3 regions of the Microbispora sp. CSR-4 genome follow, and region 1 is predicted to be linked to each of the others. Evidence: predicted binding sites of a transcription regulator. Region 1 holds the regulator's gene; each other region holds the start of a gene.

Region 1 (7,680 bases):
GCCTTCGAGGTCAGCGGCGACGGCACGCGCCTGGTGGCCACCGGCGCACACGGCCTGCAGACCCGCTCCACCGGCGAGGACGACGAGGTCGTCACCATCGACCTGGACCGCGTGGCCGTGACCATCGACCCGGTCGCCGAGTGGCGGCAGGCCTACAACGAGGCCGGGCGGCTCATGCGCGACCACTTCTGGCGGGAGGACATGAACGGTGTCGACTGGGCGGGCACGCTCGACCGCTACGCCCCCCTCGTCGAGCGGATCGGCGCCTACTCCGAGCTGATCGACCTGCTCTGGGAGGTCCAGGGCGAGCTGGCCACCTCGCACGCGTACGCGCGGCCCGTCGGCGCGGGCCGCGATCCACGGCGCCGCCAGGGCCTCCTCGGCGCCGATCTCGCCCGGGACGAGAGCGGGGTGTGGCGGATCCGCCGCATCCTGCCGGGGGAGTCCTCCGACCACGAGGCCCGCTCGCCGCTGCTCGCGCCCGGCGTCGCCGTACGCGAGGGCGACGCGATCGTCGCCGTCGGCGGGCGCCCGGTGGACCCGGTACGCGGGCCGCTGGCGCTGCTGTCCGGGATGGCGGGACGGCCCGTGGAGCTGACCGTACGGCCCGGCTCCGGCGGCGAGACCCGCAGGGTCGTCGTCAGGCCGGTCGCCGACGAGACGCGGCTGCGCTACCACGACTGGGTGGCCGGGCGGCGGGCGTTCGTGCGCGAGGCGTCGGGCGGGCGGGTCGGCTACCTACACGTGCCGGACATGATGTCCACCGGCTGGGCGCAGTTCCACCGGGACCTGCGCGCCGAGATGGACCGCGACGCGCTTGTCGTGGACATCCGCGACAACGGCGGCGGTCATGTCTCCGAGCTGGTGCTGGAGAAGCTGCAGCGACGGGTGACCGGGTGGCAGCTCAGCCGGGGATACGAGCCGGGGCGCTACCCCGAGGACGCGCCTCGCGGGCCCGTCGTGGCCGTCACCGACGAGTTCGCCGGATCGGACGGCGACATCGTCAGCGCCGGGATCAAGAACCGCGGCATCGGGCCGCTCGTGGGCACGCGGACCTGGGGCGGCGTGATCGGCATCGACTCGCGCTACTCGCTCGTGGACGGGACCGTCGTCACGCAGCCGCGCTACTCGTTCTGGCTGGAGGGCGAGGGGTGGGGCGTCGAGAACCACGGCGTCGACCCGGACGTCGAGGTCGTCGCGACGCCGCAGGACCTGGTCGCCGGGCGGGATCCGCAGCTGGCGCGGGCGGTGGAGCTGGCCCTGGCGGCGCTCGAGGACAGGCCGCCGGCCGCTCCGCCGGAGCTGCCGCCGCTGCCGTGACGCCGTGCCCCCGTGCCCCCGTACGGTGCCATGGTGCCGTGCGGGGCATGTGCTCGATTGCGTGCACAGCACGGTGCTCGATTGCGTGCACAGCATGGTGCTCGATTGCCTGCGGGGCATGGTGCCGTGACGGGACGTTGACGATGGACTGGCCTTCCGGACAAAATTCCGCCCGAGCCACAAAACCAGTTCATATCGATGTAGGCGTGCGGTCAGGGCATGCCGCGACCACCACCGCTCCGGCGGTGGTCTGGGGTGCGCGCCTGACCGTATGGCTCGCCGTCGGCGTGCGCCCCGCGTGGGAGGCACGTCTTGTACAGACGAATTCTCGGCGGGCTGACGACCGCCGCCGCGGTTGCGGCGACCGTGCTCGTCGTCACCGGGTCACCGGCTAACGCCGCCGGCACGGGCACCGGCTACCTGCACACCAGCGGGAACAAGATCGTCGACAGCACCGGCGCGACGGTCCGGCTGACCGGCATCAACTGGTTCGGCATGGAGACCGACAACAAGACCTTCCACGGGTTGTGGGCGAACAACCCGTGGAAGAGCCAGCTCGACCTCATGGCGAGCCTCGGTTACAACACCATCCGGGTGCCGTTCTCCGACGACGCGCTGAAGCCGGGCGCGCAGGCGACGAGCGTCAACACCTACTCCAACCCCGACCTGATCGGCCTGTCCCCGCTGCAGATCCTCGACAAGGTCGTGGACTACGCGGGCCAGAAGGGCATGCGGATCATCCTCGACCGGCACCGCCCGACCAGCGCGGGCCAGACGGCGCTGTGGTACACCTCCGGCGTCCCCGAGTCGACCTGGATCAACGACTGGAAGTCGCTGGCCCAGCACTACGCGGGCAACCCCACCGTCATCGGGGCCGACCTGCACAACGAGCCGCACGCCGACGGCACCAACCCGAACGCGAAGGGCTCCTGCTGGGGCTGCGGCGACGAGTCGCGCGACTGGCGCCTGGCGGCCGAGCGGGCCGGCAACGCGATCCTGTCCGTGCAGCCCAACTGGCTGATCTTCGTGGAGGGCGTGAGCTGCCCGAGCGGCGGCGAGTCCAACGTCTGGGACAACGACCCCAGCAACGACGAGGACTGCGGCTGGTGGGGCGGCAACCTCACCAAGGCCGGGCAGTATCCGGTGCGGCTCAACGTGGCCAACCGGCTCGTCTACTCGCCCCACGAGTACGCCACCTCGGTCTTCCACCAGAACTGGTTCGACGACCCGTCCTACCCGGCCAACATGCCGGCCATCTGGGACAAGTACTGGGGCTACCTCTACAAGCAGAACATCGCCCCGATCATGGTCGGCGAGTTCGGCACGACGCTCGCCAGCAACATCGACAAGATCTGGCTCCAGGAGCTCATGAAGTACATGGGCACCGGCGTGAACGGCATGTCGTTCACCTACTGGTCGTGGAACCCCAACTCGGGTGACACGGGCGGCATTCTCAAGGACGACTGGGCGACGGTCGACCAGGCCAAGCAGAGCATCATCTCGCCCTACCTGATCCCGCCGACCGGCGGTGGTGGCACCCCGACGCCGCCAGTGTCGCCCTCGCCCTCGGCCTCGCCGTCGGCGTCTCCGACTCGGTCGCCCTCCCCATCGCCGTCTCCCTCGCCGTCTCCCTCCCCGTCGCCGTCCGCGTCTCCCTCGTCGCCGGGCGGGAAGACCTGCACGGCCACGTACAAGGTCGTCAACGAGTATCCCGGCGGCTTCCAGGGCGAGGTCACGGTCAAGGCGGGTTCGTCGGCCATCTCGGGCTGGACCGTGAACTGGTCCTTCCCGAACGGCCAGAGCATCACGCAGCTCTGGAACGGCACGCTCAGCGCGAGCGGGTCCAACGTCACGGTGACGAACATGTCCTACAACGGCACGCTGGGCGCCGGCGCCTCGACCGCGTTCGGCTTCAACGGAAGCTGGTCGGGCAGCAACGGCGTTCCGTCCTCGGTCACCTGTACGGCGAGCTGAGCGGGCGCGTCACGTCAGCACGGCGGCGATCCTCGACAGGATCTCCTCCAGGATCGCCGCCGATGTCGCGAAGTTGAGGCGGGCGAAGGTGTCGCCGCCTCCGTACATCGGGCCCGGGTTGAGCCTGACCCGGGCCTCCCGCTCGACGAACGCCGCCGCGCCGGGCACCCCGAAGTCGAGCCACGCGAGATAGGTGGCCTCGGGAACGCGGTAGCCGACCGACGGGAGCCGCTCGGCGACGAGCCTGCGGTTGCGGTCGAGGATCGCCAGCACCTCCTCCAGCCACGCGTCGCCGTGCCGCCAGGCGGCCACCGTGGCCTCCACCCCGAGCACGCTGGGCGCGCCGAAGATGTGGGCGGGCTGGCGGCCGAGTGCGTCCCTGGCCTCCTTCGCGCCGAGGTGGGCCACCGAGCAGTGCAGTCCGCCCATGTTGAAGGCCTTGCTGGCGGAGGTCAGCGTGACCGTGCGCTCGGGGAGGATCGTGGCGAACGGGATGTGCCGCTTCGGGGCGTACGTCAGGTCGGCGTGGATCTCGTCGGCGATCACCAGCGTGCCGTGCCGATCGGCGTACGCGGCGACGCCTTCGAGCTCCTCACGGGTGAACGAACGGCCCGACGGGTTCTGCGGGTTGACCAGCAGGAGCACACTGACGGGCTCTCCGGGGACCTCGAACCTGCCGTCGGCCGTCAGCGGCATGGGCACCAGGCGGCGGTTCATCCCGGTGATGGTGGTGAGGAAGGGGTCGTAGGCGGGGACGTGCAGTGCCACGGCGTCGCCGGGCTCGGTCAGGACGTGCAGCAGCACCTGGAGAGCCTGGTTGAGGTCGGTGAAGGACCGCACGTGGGCCGGATCGGCCCGCCAGCCGTGCCGCGTCTCCATCCGCTCGGCGAACGCCTCCGCCAGTGGTCCCGCGGTCGGGGTGTCCAGCCAGGCGGGATAGCCGAGGTCCTTGGCGGCGCGTCGCGCTATGGCCTCCGTGACCACGTCGGGCACGGGGAAGTCCATGTCGGCGACCCAGGCGGGGATGACGCCGGGCGCGGCCTGCGCCCACTTGATTCCGTCACGGCCCCGGGCCGCGTCGAGGGAGAGGGAGTCGAGCTTCATCCGACTCACCCTAATTGCCGGTTGACGACCGCCGAAAAGGCGGCCGCCGCGCCCCGCGATCCCGTCGTGCCGCGGGGCGCCGGCGCGGCTACAGCTTGCGAAGGACAGCCGTGACCTTGCCGAGCACGGTGGCCTCGTCGCCCGGGATCGGCTCGTAGTTGGGGTTGTGCGGCACCAGCCACACGTGCCCGTCCTTGCGCTTGAAGGTCTTCACGGTGGCCTCGCCGTCGATCATCGCGGCCACGATGTCGCCGTTGTCGGCGACCGGCTGCTGCCGGACCACGACCCAGTCGCCGTCGGCGATGGCGGCCTCGATCATCGAGTCGCCGGAGACCTGGAGCAGGAACAGCGTGCCCTCGCCCACGAGCTGCTTGGGCAGGGCGAACACGTCCTCGATGCTCTGCTCGGCGAGGATGGGCCCACCGGCCGCGATGCGGCCGACCAGCGGCACGTAGGCCGCGGTGGGCCGGCTGAACCCGGGCTCCTCCTCGGAGGTGGCGTCGGGGTCCACCCACAGCACCGGCTCGCCCGGCAGCCGGACCTCCAGGGCCCGGGGCCGATGGGGATCACGCCGGAGGTAGCCCTTACGCTGGAGCGCCGTGAGCTGGTGCGACACGCTGGAGGTGCTGGTCAGCTGGACCGCTTCCCCGATCTCCCGCATGGACGGCGGATAACCGCGCTGCTGGACCGAGTCGCGGATCACCTCGAGAATCTTCCGCTGCCTGGGGGTGAGGCCAAGCGAGTCGCGCCTGCGAACCGCGAGGTCGCTGACGCCATTCGCCTGCTCACTTCGGTCACTCACGATGCCACCTCTCAATCCGTGTTCCTCGTGTCGCACAGAGCGACCGTACCGCGATTCAAGATCACCGTCAAACAATTGTTCGATATCCAGCGAAATCGCCGATCTCGCCGTCCGCCTTCATCGTACGGGAGTTCGATCGATCCCGTGTTCGATTTCCCCGATCTTCTTCGGCCGCTGTAGGCGCAGGTCAGAAGCCGTGCGAAAAACGGCCGGGAAAAGGCGCGTAAACGGCCTATTCCGCGACGGCCGGGGCGCGTGATGCGGCCGTGACCCGGGGTGCGACACGCGGGCGGAGCAGGGACTTCCTTGCCCAAGGCCGGTTCGACTTGCGTTCAAGGTCGGGCGCTCCTACGGTTGGACCACAACATCTAGTAGTCACACCGGTGTAAGTTCACCACACCTTGTGTTCGGGGATGTGCGTTCAGGGAGGCGATGAAGTGCACTGTCCGTTCTGTCGCCACCCGGACACCCGGGTCGTGGACAGCCGCGCGGCAGAGGACGGGGCGGCGATCCGTCGCCGGCGCACCTGTCCCGAGTGCGGGCGCAGGTTCACCACGCAGGAGACCGTACTGCTGATGGTGAGCAAGCGCAGCGGAGTCACCGAGCCGTTCTCCCGCGAGAAGGTCATCGCCGGCGTGCGGCGGGCCTGTCAGGGGCGCCCGGTCAGCGAGGACTCCCTCGCCCAGCTCGGGCAGCGCGTCGAGGAGAGCATCCGGGGCACGGGCGCGGCCGAGATCGCCTCCCACGAGGTCGGCCTGGCCATCCTGGGCCCGCTCCGCGATCTCGACGAGGTGGCCTACCTGCGCTTCGCGTCGGTCTACCGCAGCTTCGAGACGCTGGCGGACTTCGAGGCGGAGATCGAGCGGCTCCGCGCGGCCCACGGCACCGCAGCCCATGGCACCGGGGGCGAGGAATAAGACGCCTTCCGGGGGACCGGGACGAGGCGGGCGGGGCGCGACGGCGCACCGCGACTATGTGGTTTCAACGAGCGTGGTCCGGAGAAGGGGCTCCATCGGGCCCTGGGAGGGGGAAGTCATGACGGAGACCGTGAGCGGCACGGTGTCGGGTGCGGGGGGTCACCCGGGCAAGCGCCCGCGCAAGGGCCTGAAGATGAAGCGCATCTTCACCACCCCGGGTGTCCACCCGTACGACGAGGTCCGCTGGGAGCGGCGCGACGTCGTGATGACGAACTGGCGGGACGGCTCGGTCAACTTCGAGCAGCACGGCGTGGAGTTCCCGGACTTCTGGTCGGTCAACGCGGCCAACATCGTCACCACCAAGTACTTCCGCGGGGCGGTGGGCACCCCGCAGCGCGAGTCGAGCCTCAAGCAGCTCGTCGACCGGGTCGTGGGCGTCTACACCAGGACCGGCGTCGAGAACGGCTACTTCGCCTCCGACGAGGACGCGGAGATCTTCGACCACGAGCTCAAGCACGCGCTGATCCACCAGGTCTTCAGCTTCAACTCCCCGGTGTGGTTCAACGTCGGCACCCGCTCCCCCCAGCAGGTGAGCGCCTGCTTCATCCTGGCCGTGGACGACACGATGGAGTCGATCCTCGACTGGTACAAGGAAGAGGGCGTCATCTTCAAGGGCGGCTCCGGCTCCGGGGTCAACCTCTCCCGCATCCGCTCGTCCAAGGAACTGCTGTCCAGCGGCGGCACGGCCAGCGGCCCGGTGTCCTTCATGCGCGGCGCCGACGCCTCCGCCGGCACCATCAAGTCGGGCGGCGCCACCCGCCGGGCGGCCAAGATGGTCGTCCTCGACGTGGACCACCCCGACATCGAGGAGTTCATCGAGACCAAGGCGCGCGAAGAGGACAAGATCCGCGCGCTGCGCGACGCCGGGTTCGACATGGACCTCGGCGGCAAGGACATCGTGTCCGTGCAGTACCAGAACGCCAACAACTCGGTGCGGGTCTCCGACGAGTTCATGCGGGCCGTCGAGGCGGGCGACAAGTTCGGCCTGCGGGCCCGGCTGACCGGCGAGGTCATCGAAGAGGTCGAGGCGCGGTCGCTGTTCCGCAAGATGGCCCAGGCCGCCTGGGAGTGCGCCGACCCCGGCCTGCAGTACGACGACACGATCAACGACTGGCACACCTGCCCCGAGACCGGGCGCATCACGGCCAGCAACCCCTGCTCGGAGTACGTCCACCTGGACAACTCCTCGTGCAACCTCGCGTCGATCAACCTGCTGAAGTTCCTGCGCGACGACGACTCCTTCGACGTCGCGACCTTCGTGAAGGTCACCGAGCTGATCATCACCGCGATGGACATCTCGATCACCTTCGCCGACTTCCCGACGCAGAAGATCGCCGAGACCACCCGGGCGTACCGCCAGCTCGGCATCGGCTACGCCAACCTGGGCGCGCTGCTGATGGCGACCGGGCACGCGTACGACTCCGACGGCGGCCGGGCCATCGCGGCCGGGATCACATCGCTGATGACCGCCGTGTCCTACCGCCGCTCGGCCGAGATCGCCGG
Region 2 (7,680 bases), on a different contig from region 1:
TCGAACACCGAGCCGCCGCGGAACTCCACGCCCAGGTTGAGCCCGTTCAGCGCCAGGCCGAGGATCGAGACGGCCAGCAGGAACACCGACAGGCCGTACCAGATCTTGCGCTTGCCGACGAAGTCGATGTTGATGTCGCCGCGGTAGAGGCGGCTGATCACTCCCGGCATCACGCCTCCTGCAGGGTCTGCTCGGCGGGGCTGGTGCGGCCCATGCGCTCCGCGTCGAGTCCGGACAGCTTGTGGCCCTTGGAGAAGAACCGCAACCGCCCCATGAGGGACATCAGCGGCTTGGTAAACAGGAACACCACCACGATGTCGATGAGCGTCGTCAGGCCCATCGCGAACGCGAAGCCGGCCACGTCGCCGACCGCGAGGAAGTAGAGCACCACCGCGGCGATGAACATGACCGCGTCGGCGACCAGGATGGTGCGCCGGGCGCGCCGCCAGGCCACCTCCACGGCCGAGCGCAGCGTGCGGTGGCCCTCCTTGATCTCGTCACGGATCCGTTCGAAGTAGACGATGAACGAGTCCGCGGTGATGCCGATCGAGACCACCAGACCGATGATGTGCGGCAGCGAAAGCCGGAAGCCGGCGTTGTGGCTCAGCACGTCCACCGTCAGGTACGTGAACACGGTGGCCACGCACAGGCTGGCGATGCCGATGAGCCCCAGGCCCCGGTAGTAGATCAACAGGTAGATCATGACGACGAGCAGGCCGAGCGCACCGGAGATGAGACCGCCGTTGAGCTGGTCCTGGCCGAGGGTCGAGGAGACCGACACGACCGAGCTCTGCTGGAACTTCAGCGGCAGCGCGCCGTACTTGAGCTGGTCGGCCAGCTCGGTGGCGGTCGTCTGCGTGAAGCTGCCGGAGATCCGGGCGCTGCCGCCGGGGATGGCCTCCTCGATCGTCGGAGCGACGATGACGACGCCGTCCAGCACGTTGGCGAGCTGGTTGCGCGGGGCCGGCAGGGACGTGATGCGCCGGGTGATGTCGGCGAACTGGCTGGCGCCCTTCGACTTGAAGTCGACCTGGACGATCCACTCACCGGTGGTGGGGTCGGTGCCCGCCTGGGCGCCGCTGATCTCGGTGCCCTGCACCGCGGCCTTGTCCAGGATGTAGCGGGCCGTGCCGTCGTCGCTGCAGGCGACGATCTGCTTGTTCGGGTCGTCCGCGGCGCCCTGACCGCGGTTCTTCGCGGTGCAGTCGATGTTGCGGAACTCGGTCAGCAGCGCCGGGTCGATGCCGCTGGTGTCCTGACCTGCCAGTGGGTCGCCCGCGTCCTGCGGAGCGGCCGTCGGCGTGGGGCTGGGAGCGGCCGCCGAGGGCGACGCCTTCGCCCGGTTGGCGCGGGCGGCTCCCGCCCCCGCCTTGCGGTGGTTCCCGGCCCTCTCCGAGGCGCTCGGGTCCGGCGACGGCGCGGTCAGCGCCTTCGACAGGGCGCGCCCGGCGGGAGTCGCGTTGCCGTTGTCCGCGCCCTGCCCGGCCGGCGTCGGCGTGCCCGCGGTGGTCGCGGGCGTCGCCGTGGCCGAGCCGCTGGGCGTCGGAGCCGCCGTGGGCACCTCGGCCGGCGGGTTCGCCGCGGCGGCCACCGCGAGCACCTGCCGCATGCGCAGTTCGGCGGTGGTCGACACCAGCTTGAGGGCCTCGTCACGGCCCGCGCCCGGGATCTGGATCACGATGTTGTCGTTCGACTTCGCGACCTGGGCGTCGGAGATGCCGGTGCCGTTGACGCGCTGCCGGATGATCGTCACGGCTCGGTCGAGGCTCTCCTGCGACGGCGCCTTCCCGTCCGCCGTGACCGGCGAGAGCGTCACGGTCGTGCCGCCCGCGAGGTCGAGGCCGAACTTGGGGACGAACGCCTTCTGGAGGGCGACCGTCGCGCCCATGACGATGATGAGCGCAAGGAGCAGCAGGAGTGTGCGTCCCGGCTTGCTCTGGCTACTGGTCGGTGGGGCCACTGGAGGTCAGTTCTTTCGTCGAAAAGTTGTGATCAGCCTACTCAGGACTGCTTGGTGCTCGTGTCGTCGCCGTTCCCCGTGTCGGTGCCCTCGGTCACGGTCTCCTCGGTTTCGGTCACCTCGTCCGCGGGGGTGATCACCCGGCCGATCGCCGCCTTGACCCAGCGGGTCTCGACACCGGGGGCCACCTCCAGCACGACGTCGTCGTCCTGCAGCGCGACCACCGTCGCGAACAACCCCGTCGTGGTCATGACCCGGGCGCCCGGGGTGAGGGAGTTCTGCATCTGGATCTGTTCCTGCTGCCGCTTGCGCTGGGGGCGGATCAGGAGGAAGTAGAACACCACTACCAACAAGATCAGTGGCAGGAACGTCCCAAGCGGGTTGTTACCCACGGGGGCCACCCTTTCGTAACGTGATGAACCGGCCTGACGCCGGAGGTCTTGTGCGCTTCACACGCGGGCCACCGCGACTTCTCGCGTGTGCGGCCAGTCAAGCCACGCAGTGTATGCGAGCACGCAGAAGCCCGGCAACGAACCCACGGGCAGGCGGGCGGGAAAGTTCCCGTTTCATGGGCTTCGCAATCGGTCTGTTACCTCTTTGCCCCGGTTTCCGCTTACCGCCTTGGCGCCCGGCGTTCAGGCGTCGTCGAAGAGCGAGGGCACCGCCACCGAGCCGACCGCGTCGGGAGGCGGGGTCATGCCGAGGTGCGCCCAGGCGGCCGCGGTGGCGACGCGGCCCCTCGGGGTGCGGGCCAGCAGCCCCTGCCGCACCAGGAAGGGCTCGGCCACGACCTCGACGGTCTCCGGCTCCTCCCCCACCGCCACCGCGAGTGTCGACAGGCCCACCGGGCCGCCGCCGAACTTGCGCAGCAGCGCGTCGAGCACGGCCCGGTCGAGCCGGTCGAGCCCCTCGGCGTCGACCTCGTAGAGGTTGAGCGCCGCCGCCGCGATCTCCCGGTCGATCACGCCCTCCGCGCGGACCTCGGCGAAGTCGCGCACCCGGCGGAGCAGGCGGTTGGCGATGCGGGGCGTGCCGCGCGAACGGCGGGCGATCTCGTGGGCGCCCTCGTCCGGCAGCTCGACCGACAGCAGCTTCGCGGAGCGCCGCAGCACCTGCTCCAGCTCGGCCACGTCGTAGAAGTCCATGTGGGCGGTGAAGCCGAACCTGTCGCGCAGCGGCGCGGGCAGCAGCCCCGCCCTGGTGGTCGCCCCGACCAGGGTGAACGGGGCGATGTCGAGGGGGATCGAGGTGGCGCCGGGGCCCTTGCCGACGACGATGTCCACCCGGAAGTCCTCCATGGCGAGATAGAGCATCTCCTCCGCCGGGCGGGCCATGCGGTGGATCTCGTCGATGAACAGGACCTCGCCCTCGGTCAGCGTGGACAGGATCGCGGCCAGGTCGCCCGCGCGCTCCAGCGCCGGGCCCGAGGTCATCCGCAGCGGCGCGCCGAGCTCGGAGGCGATGATCATGGCGAGCGTCGTCTTCCCGAGCCCGGGACCGCCGCTCATGAGCACGTGGTCGGGCGGGCGGTTGCGGCGCAGCGCGCTCTCCAGCACCAGCGACAGCTGCTCGCGCACCCGGCCCTGCCCGATGAACTCGTCAAGGCGCCGGGGGCGCAGCGCGGCCTCGATCGCCCGCTCGTCGCCCTCCGGTTCCGGCGACACGAGATCCCGCTCGAAGCTCACTCGACACCATCCGCTCGGCCTGCCGGGACCCGTCCGATTCCCGGTGAAAATTTCATGGAACCTTCAGCCCGCCACGAGGGTCACCGCACGCTCAGCACGCGCAGCGCCGACTTGAGCAGCGCCGCCACCTGCGGGGCGCGGCCGGCCGCGAGCTCCGCCTCGGCCTCCGCGGTGACCGCCGCGACCGCCTCGTCGGCGTCCCTGGACGAGTAGCCGAGCCCGACCAGCCCGGAGTGGACCTGGTCGCGCCAGACGGGCGCCGCCGCCGCGCCGTTGAGCGCGGCGTCGACGGCCGCCGCCGGGGTGCCGAGCTTGTCCTTGAGTTCCAGCACGATGCGCTGCGCGCCCTTCTGGCCGATGCCGGGCACCATCGTCAGGGCCTTGATGTCGGCGCTCGCCACCGCGACCCGCAGCGCGTTGGGCGCGTGGACCGCGAGCATGGCCAGGGCCAGGCGCGGCCCGACCCCGCTGGCCGTCTGGAGCAGCTCGAAGACCGTGCGCTCGTCGTCGGAGGCGAAGCCGTACAGCGTGAGGGAGTCCTCGCGTACGACGAGCGAGGTGGACAGCCGGGCGGGCTCACCGACCCGCAGCCCGGCCAGGGTGCCCGGGGTGCAGTGGACGAGCATCCCGACGCCGCCCACCTCGACCACGGCGCTGTCGGCGCCGATCGCCGCCACCTGCCCCGCAACGGATGCGATCACCGCGTGTTCCCTCCCCGGTCCTGACGCCCGGCCGCGACTTCGCCGGGTCTCCCAGTCCTACCAGAGCCCCCGGTGCCCCCGGTGCCACCAGTGCCGATGGCGGCGGCACCGCCGGAACGGGCCCTGGCCAGGGCGTCGGCCAGGCGATGCTGCACGCCGCCGCGCCAGACGTGGCAGATGGCCAGGGCGAGCGCGTCGGCCGCGTCCGCGGGCCTGGGCATGGCGTCGAGCCGCAGCAACCGGGTGACCATCGTGCCGACCTGCTTCTTGTCGGCGTTGCCGTTGCCGGTGATCGCGGCCTTGACCTCGCTGGGCGTGTGCAGCGCGACCGGCAGCCCCCGCCGGGCCGCGCAGACGATCGCGACGGCCGACGCCTGGGCCGTCCCCATCACCGTGCGGACGTTGTGCTGGGCGAAGACCCGCTCGACGGCGACCGCGTCGGGCCTGATCTCGTCGAGCCAGCGCTCGATCTCGGCCTCGATGACGACCAGCCGGGACCCGATGTCGTCGTCGGGCGGGGTGCGGACCACCCCGACCGACAGCAGGCTCAGCGGCGCGCCCGGGCTGCCCTCCACGGCGCCGAGACCGCACCGCGTCAACCCCGGGTCCACGCCCATCACCCGCAGCTGGGGCATCCGCACCGGCACGCCTCCCTGATCCCGGCGGCGCGGCCGCCGCTGCGCCGAACATCTGTTCGGTCGGTCACTCTATCGCGATCAGCGGCCGCGCGGGGGCGTCAGAAGTAGTCGATCATGTACGCGGTGCAGCCGAAGGCGGCGTCCAGCGCGTCATCGGTGTCGGGAGATCCGCCGCTCAGCAGGCCGGCCCGGCGGAGGGTGGCCGCGGGGACGCCGGCGAAAAGTGCGGACATCCCGCCGATCGCGAGCCGTGTCGCGTCGCCGGCGGCCTTCTCACCGCCCGGCGCGTCCCGCCGTGTCATGGAGCCGGCGCGGCCGTCCACCCGCAGCAGCCACGCGCCCGCGTTGCCCGGGCGCAGGGCGTCGGTCACCTCGACGGGGATCTCGGCGCGGACTCCGGCGGGGAAGCCGCGCCCCTCGACAGCGGCGGGCAGATCGATCAGCCGGAACATCCACCGGGTCTGGCTGACCTCGTCCCTCGACCGCTCCCGCAGCATCCAGAGCACCGGGTCGGCCGGGTCCACGAACGCCTTCACCGACTTGGCGACGCTTGAGGAGCTGCCGACCAGCGACCACAGGGCCCTGGCCGTCGCCTCCGACCCCGCGAGCAGGTTGTCGACCTCGATGTCCCCGTCGCTCCACCGGTAGACGACGAACCCGTCCTCGGCCAGGTAGCAGAAGTCGTCGTCGTCCTCCAGCCACAGCCGCCAGGTCCGCTCGTCGAAGCAGAGCGGGCCGCTCGCGCGGGCGGCGGTGTGCACCCGGCCGACCAGGGCGACGACCTCGGCCGCGTCGGCGGGGCCCATCCTGCGCAGCTTGACCGCGCCGGACGCGCCGGATAGACCGGATGGACCGCCGAGCGTACGCAGCGCCTCGGCGGGCACGGTGACCCGCTGGAGCACGCCGGCGTGCTCGTAGCCCGCGCTCCGGTAGATGGGCGTGGTGGCCGGGTAGAGCGCGGAGACCACGTGGCCCAGCTCGGCGCAGCGCTCGATGACCGCGTGCGTGAGCGCCCGGCCCACGCCCCTGCCGCGGTCCTCCGGCGCCACCGTCACAGCCCCCACGCCGCCCATGGACAGCGGGCGGCCGTGCCACCACTGGACGTACGGGTTGATCCTGGCCGCGCCGACGAGCCGGGGGCCGTCGAAGGCGCCCAGATAACGGCCCTCGGGCAGCATCGGGGTGACGAGCTTGCGCCAGGTCTCCACGTCGCCGCCGGACAGCGGGCCGAAGGCGCGCCTGCGGGTGTCGAGGACGGCGTCCAGGTCGTCGCTCGTGAGATGACGGATGTCCACAACCGGCCAAGCTATGCGGGCCCCGGCGGCCATGCCACCGGTTTTCCGCTCACGCGGGGGCCTCGGGCCGGGCCCCGCGCCCATGTGGGCCGAGGGCCCGTGCCCATGTGGGCCGAGGGCCCGTGCCCGCCTCCGGCGTCAGGCGCCGACCTTCTCCATGACCTCGTCGCTCACGTCGAAGTTCGCCCAGACGTTCTGCACGTCGTCGCTGTCCTCGAGCGCGTCGATGAGCTTGAAGACCTTGCGGGCGCCCTCCTCGTCGAGGGGGACGTTGAGCGTGGGGACGAAGCTCATCTCGGCCGACTCGTAGTCGATGCCGGCGTCCTGCAGCGCCTTGCGCACGGGGATCAGGTCGGAGGCCTCGGAGACCACCTCGAAGCTCTCGCCGAGGTCGTTGACCTCCTCGGCGCCCGCGTCGAGGACGGCCATGAGCACGTCGTCCTCGGTCAGCGACCCCTTGGGGACGATCACGACGCCCTTGCGGTTGAACATGTACGACACCGAGCCGGGGTCGGCGAGCGAGCCGCCGTTGCGGGTCAGCGCCACGCGCACCTCGGACGCCGCACGGTTGCGGTTGTCGGTGAGGCACTCGATGAGAACCGCGACACCGCCGGGGGCGTAGCCCTCGTACATGATCGTCTGCCAGTCGGCGCCGCCGGCCTCGAGGCCGCCGCCGCGCTTGCGGGCCCGCTCGATGTTGTCGATCGGGACCGAGTTCTTCCTGGCCTTGGTGATGGCGTCGAACAGCGTGGGGTTGCCGTCCGGGTCGGGCCCGCCGGTCCTGGCCGCGACCTCGATGTTCTTGATGAGCTTGGCGAAAAGCTTGCCGCGCTTGGAGTCCAGCGCCGCCTTCTTGTGCTTCGTCGTCGCCCATTTGGAGTGGCCGGACATCGCCTAGAGCTCCCTCACCATTTCGACAAAATACGAGTGCACCCGCGCGTCGCCCGTCAGCTCCGGATGGAAGGACGTCGCGAGCAGCGGTCCCTGTCGGACCGCGACGATCCTATCCCCAGCTTCGGTGCGGCCCAGCACTTCCACGTCGGGCCCCACGGACTCGACCCAGGGCGCGCGGATGAACACGGCCCTGATCGTCCCCCGTCCGGCGAAGTCGAGATCGGCCTCGAACGAGTCGACCTGGCGGCCGAAGGCGTTGCGGCGGACCACCATGTCGATGCCGCCCAGCGTCTCCTGGCCCTCGATGCCGCCCTCGATCCGGTCGGCCAGCATGATCATCCCGGCGCACGAGCCGTAGGCGGGCATGCCCTCCTTGATCCGCAGCCGCAGCGGTTCGAGCAGCTCGAAGGTGACGGCGAGCTTCCACATCGTGGTCGACTCCCCGCCCGGGACGACCAGCGCGTCCACCGCGGCGAGCTCCTCCTGCCTGCGCACCGGCGTGGCGGT
Region 3 (7,680 bases), on a different contig from region 1:
TTGACCGGTCCCGGGCGGAACAGCGAGATGTCCACGATCAGGTCGTGCATCGTGCGCGGCTCCAGCTTGGCGACGAGTTCGCGCTGCCCCGGAGACTCGATCTGGAAGCAGCCGATCGTGCGGCTGAGGCGGATCATGTCGTAGGTCTCCCGGTCGTCGCGCGGGACGGCGTCGAGGTCGATCTTCCGGTTCTCGACCCGTTCGACCTCCTGGAGGGCGTAGGCGAGCGCCGACTGCATGCGTACGCCGAGCACGTCGAGCTTGAGCAGGCCCGCCTCCTCGACGTCGTCCTTGTCGAACTGCGACATCGGGAAGTCCAGCATGCTGCGCTCGACCGGGGTGCGGTCGCGCAACGTGGAGTTGCCGATCAAAACGCCGCAGGGGTGCAGCGCGATGTGCCGGGGCAGCCCGTCGAGCCGCTCCGCCAGGCGGAACACCGTCTCCAGCGACCGGTCGTTCAGCCCGCTGTCGCGCAGCTCCGGCAGGTCGGACAGCGCGGCCCTGATCTGCCTGGCCCGCACCTGCGGGAACGCCTTGGCGATGACGTCGATCTCGTGCGGCGGCAGGCCCATGGCGGCGCCGACGTCCCTGATCGCGCTGCGGGCGCGGTAGGTCTCCATCATCGACACGCAGGCCACCCGATCCTCGCCGTACCGGTCGAGGATCGCGCGGTAGCAGTCGAGGCGGCGGGCCGACTCCACGTCGATGTCGATGTCGGGCAGGCCCTTGCGGCCCTCCGACAGGAAGCGCTCCATCAGCAGGCCGTGTTCGAGCGGGTTCACCTCGCCGATGCCGATCAGGTAGTTGACCAGGCTGCTCGCCCCCGAGCCGCGGATCGCGCAGCGCACGCCCATCGCCCGGATCATGTCCGTGATGCCGGCGACGGACGTGAAGTAGCCCGACAGCCGCTTCTTCTCGATCACGTGGAGCTCGGCGGCGAGCCGGTCGCGCGCCTCGGCCGAGCGCTCCAGGCCCCGCCGGGCCAGCCCTTCCTCGCAGCGCCGCCGCAGCAGGGGCACCGGGTCCTCGCCGACCTCAGGCAGGTGGAGCCGGGGCCGCTCGGGGTCGAGCAGGGGCACGATCTCGACAGGGTCGAGCACGCACAGGTCGGCCACGCGGCGCGTCTCGGCCAGCAGCCGCGCGGCCCGGCCGGTGTCGCCGCCGCAGATCCGCGCGGCCACCCGAGCCATCTCGGCGCCGTCCTTCAGGTACGCGTGGGCCGTGGGGTCGTCGAGGTGCCGCCCGTCGAGGGGCACCAGCTTGCGCGCCGCGTCGAGCACGTTGCCGACCTGGTGGTCGGCGGCGTCCAGATAGCGGACCGCGTTCGTCAGCACGACCGGCACGCCCATCGAGTCGGCCAGCCCGATCATGCGGGCGGCGGTGCTCGCGTCGCGATAGCCGTACAGATCGGACACCTCGACGACCAGGTCGGGGACCACCGCGCGCCAGGCGGCCAGCAGGGTCCTGGCCTGGTCGTCGTGCCGCTCGGCCACCGCGCGGCCGACGCCGGAGCGGGGCCCGAGCAGCACGGTCAGCCGGGGCTCCCCGTCCGGGCCGGTCGCGTGCTCGGCCACCATGCCCGGCGTGACGTACGGCGCGCCGCGCTCCCCCGCGTGGTGGGCGGCCGTGACCAGGCGGCACAGCGCGGCCCAGCCGCCGGTGCGGGCGAGCACGACGACCCGCGCCGACTCGGCCGCCGTCCCCCGGCCATGCCCGTGCCCATGCCCGTGTCCATGCCCGTGTCCATGCCCGTGTCCATGCCCGCGGCTGTGACCGGTGCGGCGGCCGGACGGCAGGCCGCCCTCGAACAGGTCGTCCGGCGCGGAAGAACCGGGCACCGAAGAGCCGGGCAGGGAAGAGACGCCGTCGAGGGCGAGATCGACCCCGACGACCGGGCGGACGCCCTGCTCGTGGCACGCGATGACGTGCTTGATCGCGCCATAGAGGCCGTCGCGGTCGGTCAGCGCGAGCGTGTCCATGCCGTGCTCGGCGGCCCGCCGGACGAGGGCGGCCGGGAACGCGGTGCCGTACCGCAGCGAGAAGGCGGACGCCACGTGCAGGTGGGCGAAGGCGCGCGTCACGGGCACACCCCCGTCCGTCCCCGGTCCGTCCTCCAGCGGCCCGTCCCCCGGTTGGGTGGCTGGAGCGTTCCCATCAGTCCCAGGCCCTCAGCAGGAGCCAGCCGCCGCTGGCGGTGTCGAAGCGCAGTTCATAGGTCCCGACCTCCTTGCCGGCCGCAGCACCCACTCGCCAGAAGCGCCGCTCGCCGGGATCGGCGTCCGAGGTCTTCCACCACTCTCTGGCGACCACCCAGTGGTCCTGGACCTCGCGGACGGTGTAGAGCCGGTCACGCCAGACGAACTGAGCAGGGCGCCCGTCCCGGACCCACACCTCGATCGGATCGCCGTAAAGTCTGCTCAAGACTCCTTCTCCCTGTGGCTTCGTGGCCACCCGGGGGAAGACGGGCGGATGATTCGGGCAGAATCGCCGCTACTTCGAACATACGTTCCCAGGGCGGTGAACGCAAGTCGGCACGGCCCGTTCCCGGGTGCGAAATCCCAGGAAGCACGCCCGCGGGCGGAGCCGTCAGGCACCGGCGACCGCATAAGGTCGCCGGGCGGACGCTTCGCCGCTGCGAGGTGAGTCGTGACCACGATGTCGCTCCTACGACGTTGAGCCTCGCCCCGCACCCGAGACGCGATCTTCAGAGGAGACCGTCTCCATCTGTGATCACAGCAGTACTCTGGCGGGGACTCGCACTGGTCCGCACAGTGACCATTGGAACGCAGACCGGCATGGAAAGTGTGGCTTGATGGAGAAGCGGCTGATCGAGCTCGAGGTGGAGAACTTCCGCAGCCTGCGAAAAGTGGCGCTTCCCCTGGGGCCGCTCAATGTGCTCGTCGGCGCGAACGGCGCAGGAAAAACCAATATCCTCGAAGTGTTCCGATTTCTCGCGGACGTGATCCGGACCGACCTGCAGCCGGCACTCGACCTTCGCGGCGGGTTCGACGAGGTCGCCTTCTGGGGTGGGGACAAGCCACCGACCTCCATCCAGATCAAACTGAAGGCGAACTGGACGACTCACAGCAGCCCGAACGCACCCGACGAGTACTCACTACGGATCGAGCAGCGCAGCGGCAGATCCCTCTCCCGGCGGGAGACATTCCAATTCAAACGGACGCAGGGACGCGGCCGCCGAATCACGATCTCCGGCCAGAAGGTCAATGTCGTTCAAATCGGTAAAGACCGGGCCGAGTCCCCTGCGCACTCCATCGGAATCCAGCGGCTGAGCAGCGGCCTCTCCACGCTTCCACGGCTCACAGATGACGAGGGAGGGACCGAGGTGGCGACGGTGGCGCAGCGGCTCGCGTCCTTCCGGGTCTTCGATGTGAACGTCGGATCCGCCCGCATGCCGAGTCGCTTTCCACACGGGATGGATGCTTTGGAGGACGACGCCGCCAACATGGCCGCGTTTCTTCTGACGCTGCGAAGCCGTGACGAGGAGGCGTTCCAGAGGCTGGAGGCCGACGCGATCGAGGTGCTTCCACAGCTCACCGGAATTGATTTCGAATTTCCCTCTGGTCCCGCGCGCGAGGTCATCGTCATCCTCCACGAGCGAGGACTTCGCAGACGGACGCAGCTCGCCGACGCATCGTACGGAACGATCCGCCTCCTCGGTCTCCTTTCCCTGCTTTACGACCCCAGCCCCCCGGCCCTGACGTGCATCGAGGAGATCGATCACGGCTTGCATCCCCAAGCTCTGGAACTTCTCGTGGAGCGGCTCCGCGAAGCCAGCCTACGGACGCAGTTCCTCATCGCCACGCACTCCCCTGCCCTTGCCGACAGGCTGCACCCGGACGAGCTGGTCGTCTGCGAACGCCGAGACGACGGATCTTCCGCGATACCCGCTATCTCCCATAAGCAGATCCGTAACATCGTCACGCGAAGCGAAGGGCTTCCTCTCGGCGAACTGTGGTTCTCGGGCGCCCTGGGAGGCGATCTGTGACCCCGCGAGGCGGCACTCGTGTGCGTGCCACGAAGAAGCCCGTCGTGGTTCTCGCCGGCGAGGACAGCAACGACCGGCGCTGCCTCCGCATCGTGTTGGAAGCCCTGTGCCCGCAGATGAAAGGGAGGCTCGTGGAGATCAACGAGCCTGTCCGTTTACGGCAGGCCACCGGTCAGAGACTCACCGATCGAGTGAACAAACTCGCCAGACTGGCCCGCGCGCGGGCCGCCAGGGAGAAGGCCGAACTCGCCTGCTTTTTCGTCCATGAGGATCTCGACGCCGTCGACGGCGAAGAGTACGTCCGGATCCGCGACCGGGTGCAGGACGCCCTCGACAGGGAGATGAATTCGGCTCATTACGGGCTGGCCGCGTGGGAGACGGAAGCGTGGATGTTCCTGTTCCCGAAAGCGTTGAAGGCGTTCGTGTCCTCCTGGGAGGTGCCGAGCAAATACCTGGGACGAGACACGGGGAAAATACATGCCCCGAAGAAGGTCCTCATGAACGAGATCGGACCCCCGTCCCGCCGCTACCGGGAGTCGGATGCACCCGGGGTGCTGGAAAAGGCGGTCTCCCTGGGTTCCCTGAGAGAGTTGTCCGGTTCGAACCGATCATGGAGCGATCTCTGCGCCAGCGTGGAGCGCTGCTGCGGGGAACACCTCGGGAACCGATAGTTCCGCTGCTTCCCGCTGTCGGGCAGCACCGCGTCACTCCTGGGGAATTTCACCCTCACCGACTCAGTCGAACCCGCCACCGGTCTCCGCCCGGGACAGGAAGGGCCTGTTTGGCACTCAGGTCAGGAGAGTGCTAACAGTAGTGACGTCGCCGGCGCGGGCGCTGGGACCGAGCACTACGACGCGTACGCGGCGGCGGTGATTCCTACGCCGAAGACCGTGGATGCGTATCGGAGGTGTACTCGTCATGCGTTCAGTGAGCGATCTTCACCCCGCCCGGTCCCGCTCCGGTGGCCTGCGGATCGCGATGGTCGCCCCGCCCTGGTACGAACTGCCGCCCCGGGCGTACGGCGGCATCGAGGCCATGGTGTCCGATCTGACCACCGCCCTCGTGCGCCGTGGTCACACGGTGACGCTCATCGGCGCGGGACGCGCCGACACCCCGGCGGACTACGTCGCCACCTATCCCGAGGCCCCCTCGTCGCGCATCGGAGAGCCGCTGCCCGAGGTGGTGCACGCGGCGGCCGCCGCGGCCACGCTGGCCTCCCTCGACGTCGACATCGTCCACGACCACTCCCTGGCCGGCCCGCTCACCGCGGCCTCCCGTACGGCCCCGACGCTGGTGACCGTGCACGGCGCGATCGACGACGACCTGGGCGAGTTCTACCGCAGGCTGGGCGGCGCGGTCTCGCTGGCCGCCATCTCCGGCTCCCAGCGCGGGTCGGCCTCCGACCTGAACTGGGCCGGTGTGGTGCACAACGCCGTTGACGCCGCGAGCTTCCCCTACCGGGCGGACAAGGAAGACTGGCTCCTGTGGCTGGGCAGGTTCAGCCCGGACAAGGGCGCCCACCTGGCCATCGACGCCGCCCGCGCGGCCGGGCGCAGGATCCTCCTCGCGGGCAAGCTGACCGAGCCGTCCGAGCACGACTACTTCTCCAGGTTCGTCCGTCCCCGTCTGGGCGCGGACGCCGAATACGTGGGCGAGGCCGACGCCGCCCGCAAGCGCGACCTGCTGTCGCGGGCCCGCTGCCTGCTGTTCCCCATCCAGTGGGAGGAGCCGTTCGGGCTGGTGATGATCGAGGCGATGGCGTGCGGCACGCCGGTGGTCACCCTGCGCCGCGGCGCTGCCCCCGAGGTCGTGGTGGACGGCGTCACCGGTTTCGTGCGCACCTCGCCGGACGAGCTGCCGGACGCGGTCGAGCGGGCCGGCGACCTGGATCCCCGCGCCTGCCGCGCCCACGTCGAGCGGCACTTCGACGTCTCGGTGATGGCAGAGGGATATGAGCGCCTCTATCGGCAGGTGATCGCCGGGGCCGCGCTGCGCGACCGCACCGCCGTCCCCGCTTCCGCCCCCGCTCTCGCCGGCTGACCGGCCTGCCGGCCCGCCCGCGCCCTTGCCACGCCCCGCCGGGGACGCCGCGGGCGGGCCGGACCGGCTCCGTGGCTCAGCCCGCGTGATCCGCGTACGCGGCCAGGAGCTGGGCCTCCGCGGTGTCGAAGTACGCGAGCAGCTCCCGTTCGGCCCGTTCTGGATCGCCCTCGATCAGCAGCGTGGCGATGCGCGCGTTGTCTCCCAGGTAGGGCTCGTGGAAGGTCCTGAGCTCGCCCATCACGTGGAAGGCCAGCCGAAGCTCGGCGAGCAGGCGCGCCATGGTCTCGTCCACGCGGGGACTGGCCAGCAGCGCGGTGATCGCGCGGTGGAACCGCATGTTGGCGGTGCCGACGGCCGCCCAGTCGCCGACCTCCGCCGCCGCCTGCCCCTTCTCGACGTGGCGCCGCACCTCCTCCACGGCCTCTCGCGGGGCCGTGACGGACGCCCGTACGCCCGCCGTTTCGAGGATGCGGCGCATGGCGTAGATGTCGGCCACGTCGGCCGCGGCGAGCTTGCGGACGAAGACCCCGCGGTGCAGCTCGTGCACCAGCAGGTTCTCGTGCGACAGCAGCCGGAACGCCTCTCTGAGCGTGTTACGGGAGACGCCGAGGAGGTTGCCGATCGTCTCCTCCGACAGGCGGGTGCCCGGCGGCAGGGAGCCGTCGATGACGTTCTCCCGCAGGACGTCGGCGACCAGCTCCGCGGCACTGGCCCTATCGAGCACCGGCCGAGCCGCGCTCAACCGTGCCGCCCAGTCCGCCATAGCCGTCATCACCGCAACCCCTTTTCGACCGCCGGATCAGTCCCAGCTTAGGCCGCGGCAGGCCCGCCGGATTCGGTGATCACCAATGGATTTCGCATGATCACACGGAGTTGTGGCACAGAAGTAACCTACAAGAGTCTTGATGAATCGTTGAACAATCCTCTAATTTCCAGCGGAGGTGAAGCAAAGGAGTTTCCGTATGAACCCACCCCCCGGCACCCAGACGACCTCGCCCGCGGGCACCACGAGCGGAGGACGGCGCTCGGCGCTGCTCGGCGCGATGTTCCTCATGGCCACGAGCGCCATCGGCCCCGGCTTCATCACCCAGACGACGACGTTCACGGCGCAGCTCGGGGCGGCGTTCGCGTTCGTTATCGTCGCGTCGATCCTCGTCGACATCGCCGTCCAGCTGAACGTGTGGCGGGTGATCGGCGTCTCCGGCATGCGCGCCCAGACGCTGGGCAACCGGGTGCTGCCCGGTTCGGGATACTTCCTGGCCGCCCTCGTGGCGTTCGGCGGCCTGGTGTTCAACATCGGCAACGTCGGCGGCGCGGCGCTCGGCCTGAACGCCCTCGCGGGGATCGACGTCAAGATCGGCGGCACGGTGTCCGCCCTGATCGCCGTCGCCATCTTCCTCAGCAAGAAGGCCGGCGTGGCCGTCGACCGGATCGTCGTCGTCCTCGGCGTCGTGATGGTGGCGCTGCCGCTGTACGTGGCGGTCGTCTCGGACCCGCCGGTGGGCGAGGCCCTGCGGCAGACGGTGCTGCCGGACAAGGTCGACTTCCTCGCCGTCACGACGCTGATCGGCGGCACGGTCGGGGGCTACATCACCTACGCGGGGGCGCACCGGCTGATCGACGCGGGCGTG

What was found. Region 1 encodes LexA, which represses DNA repair genes until DNA is damaged. Its sites were predicted from a motif close to TCGAACANNTGTTCGA; they were not measured.
Region 2: a site for LexA is predicted at 5,029-5,044, ahead of ruvC (crossover junction endodeoxyribonuclease RuvC). Genes of this name have one in related genera too.
Region 3: a site for LexA is predicted at 2,496-2,511, ahead of FLV34_RS18615 (DUF6504 family protein). Genes of this name have one in related genera too.

The regions. Positions count from the first base shown of each region.
Region 1 covers NZ_VJVX01000007.1:23,634-31,313, forward strand. The annotation lists gene FLV34_RS08590 (S41 family peptidase) at 1-1,320, shown strand, start outside; gene FLV34_RS42260 (cellulase family glycosylhydrolase) at 1,633-3,294, shown strand; gene FLV34_RS08600 (MalY/PatB family protein) at 3,304-4,398, opposite strand; gene lexA (transcriptional repressor LexA) at 4,487-5,200, opposite strand; gene nrdR (transcriptional regulator NrdR) at 5,638-6,117, shown strand; gene FLV34_RS08615 (vitamin B12-dependent ribonucleotide reductase) at 6,236-7,680, shown strand, end outside.
Region 2 covers NZ_VJVX01000054.1:48,592-56,271, forward strand. The annotation lists gene secF (protein translocase subunit SecF) at 1-170, opposite strand, end outside; gene secD (protein translocase subunit SecD) at 170-1,960, opposite strand; gene yajC (preprotein translocase subunit YajC) at 2,002-2,352, opposite strand; gene ruvB (Holliday junction branch migration DNA helicase RuvB) at 2,596-3,645, opposite strand; gene ruvA (Holliday junction branch migration protein RuvA) at 3,726-4,346, opposite strand; gene ruvC (crossover junction endodeoxyribonuclease RuvC) at 4,343-4,972, opposite strand; gene eis (enhanced intracellular survival protein Eis) at 5,083-6,279, opposite strand; gene FLV34_RS31015 (YebC/PmpR family DNA-binding transcriptional regulator) at 6,418-7,170, opposite strand; gene pdxT (pyridoxal 5'-phosphate synthase glutaminase subunit PdxT) at 7,174-7,680, opposite strand, start outside.
Region 3 covers NZ_VJVX01000023.1:87,386-95,065, forward strand. The annotation lists gene FLV34_RS18610 (DNA polymerase III subunit alpha) at 1-2,081, opposite strand, end outside; gene FLV34_RS18615 (DUF6504 family protein) at 2,155-2,421, opposite strand; gene FLV34_RS18620 (AAA family ATPase) at 2,813-4,006, shown strand; gene FLV34_RS18625 (hypothetical protein) at 4,027-4,677, shown strand; gene FLV34_RS18630 (glycosyltransferase family 4 protein) at 4,925-6,046, shown strand; gene FLV34_RS18635 (GntR family transcriptional regulator) at 6,123-6,821, opposite strand; gene FLV34_RS18640 (NRAMP family divalent metal transporter) at 7,093-7,680, shown strand, end outside.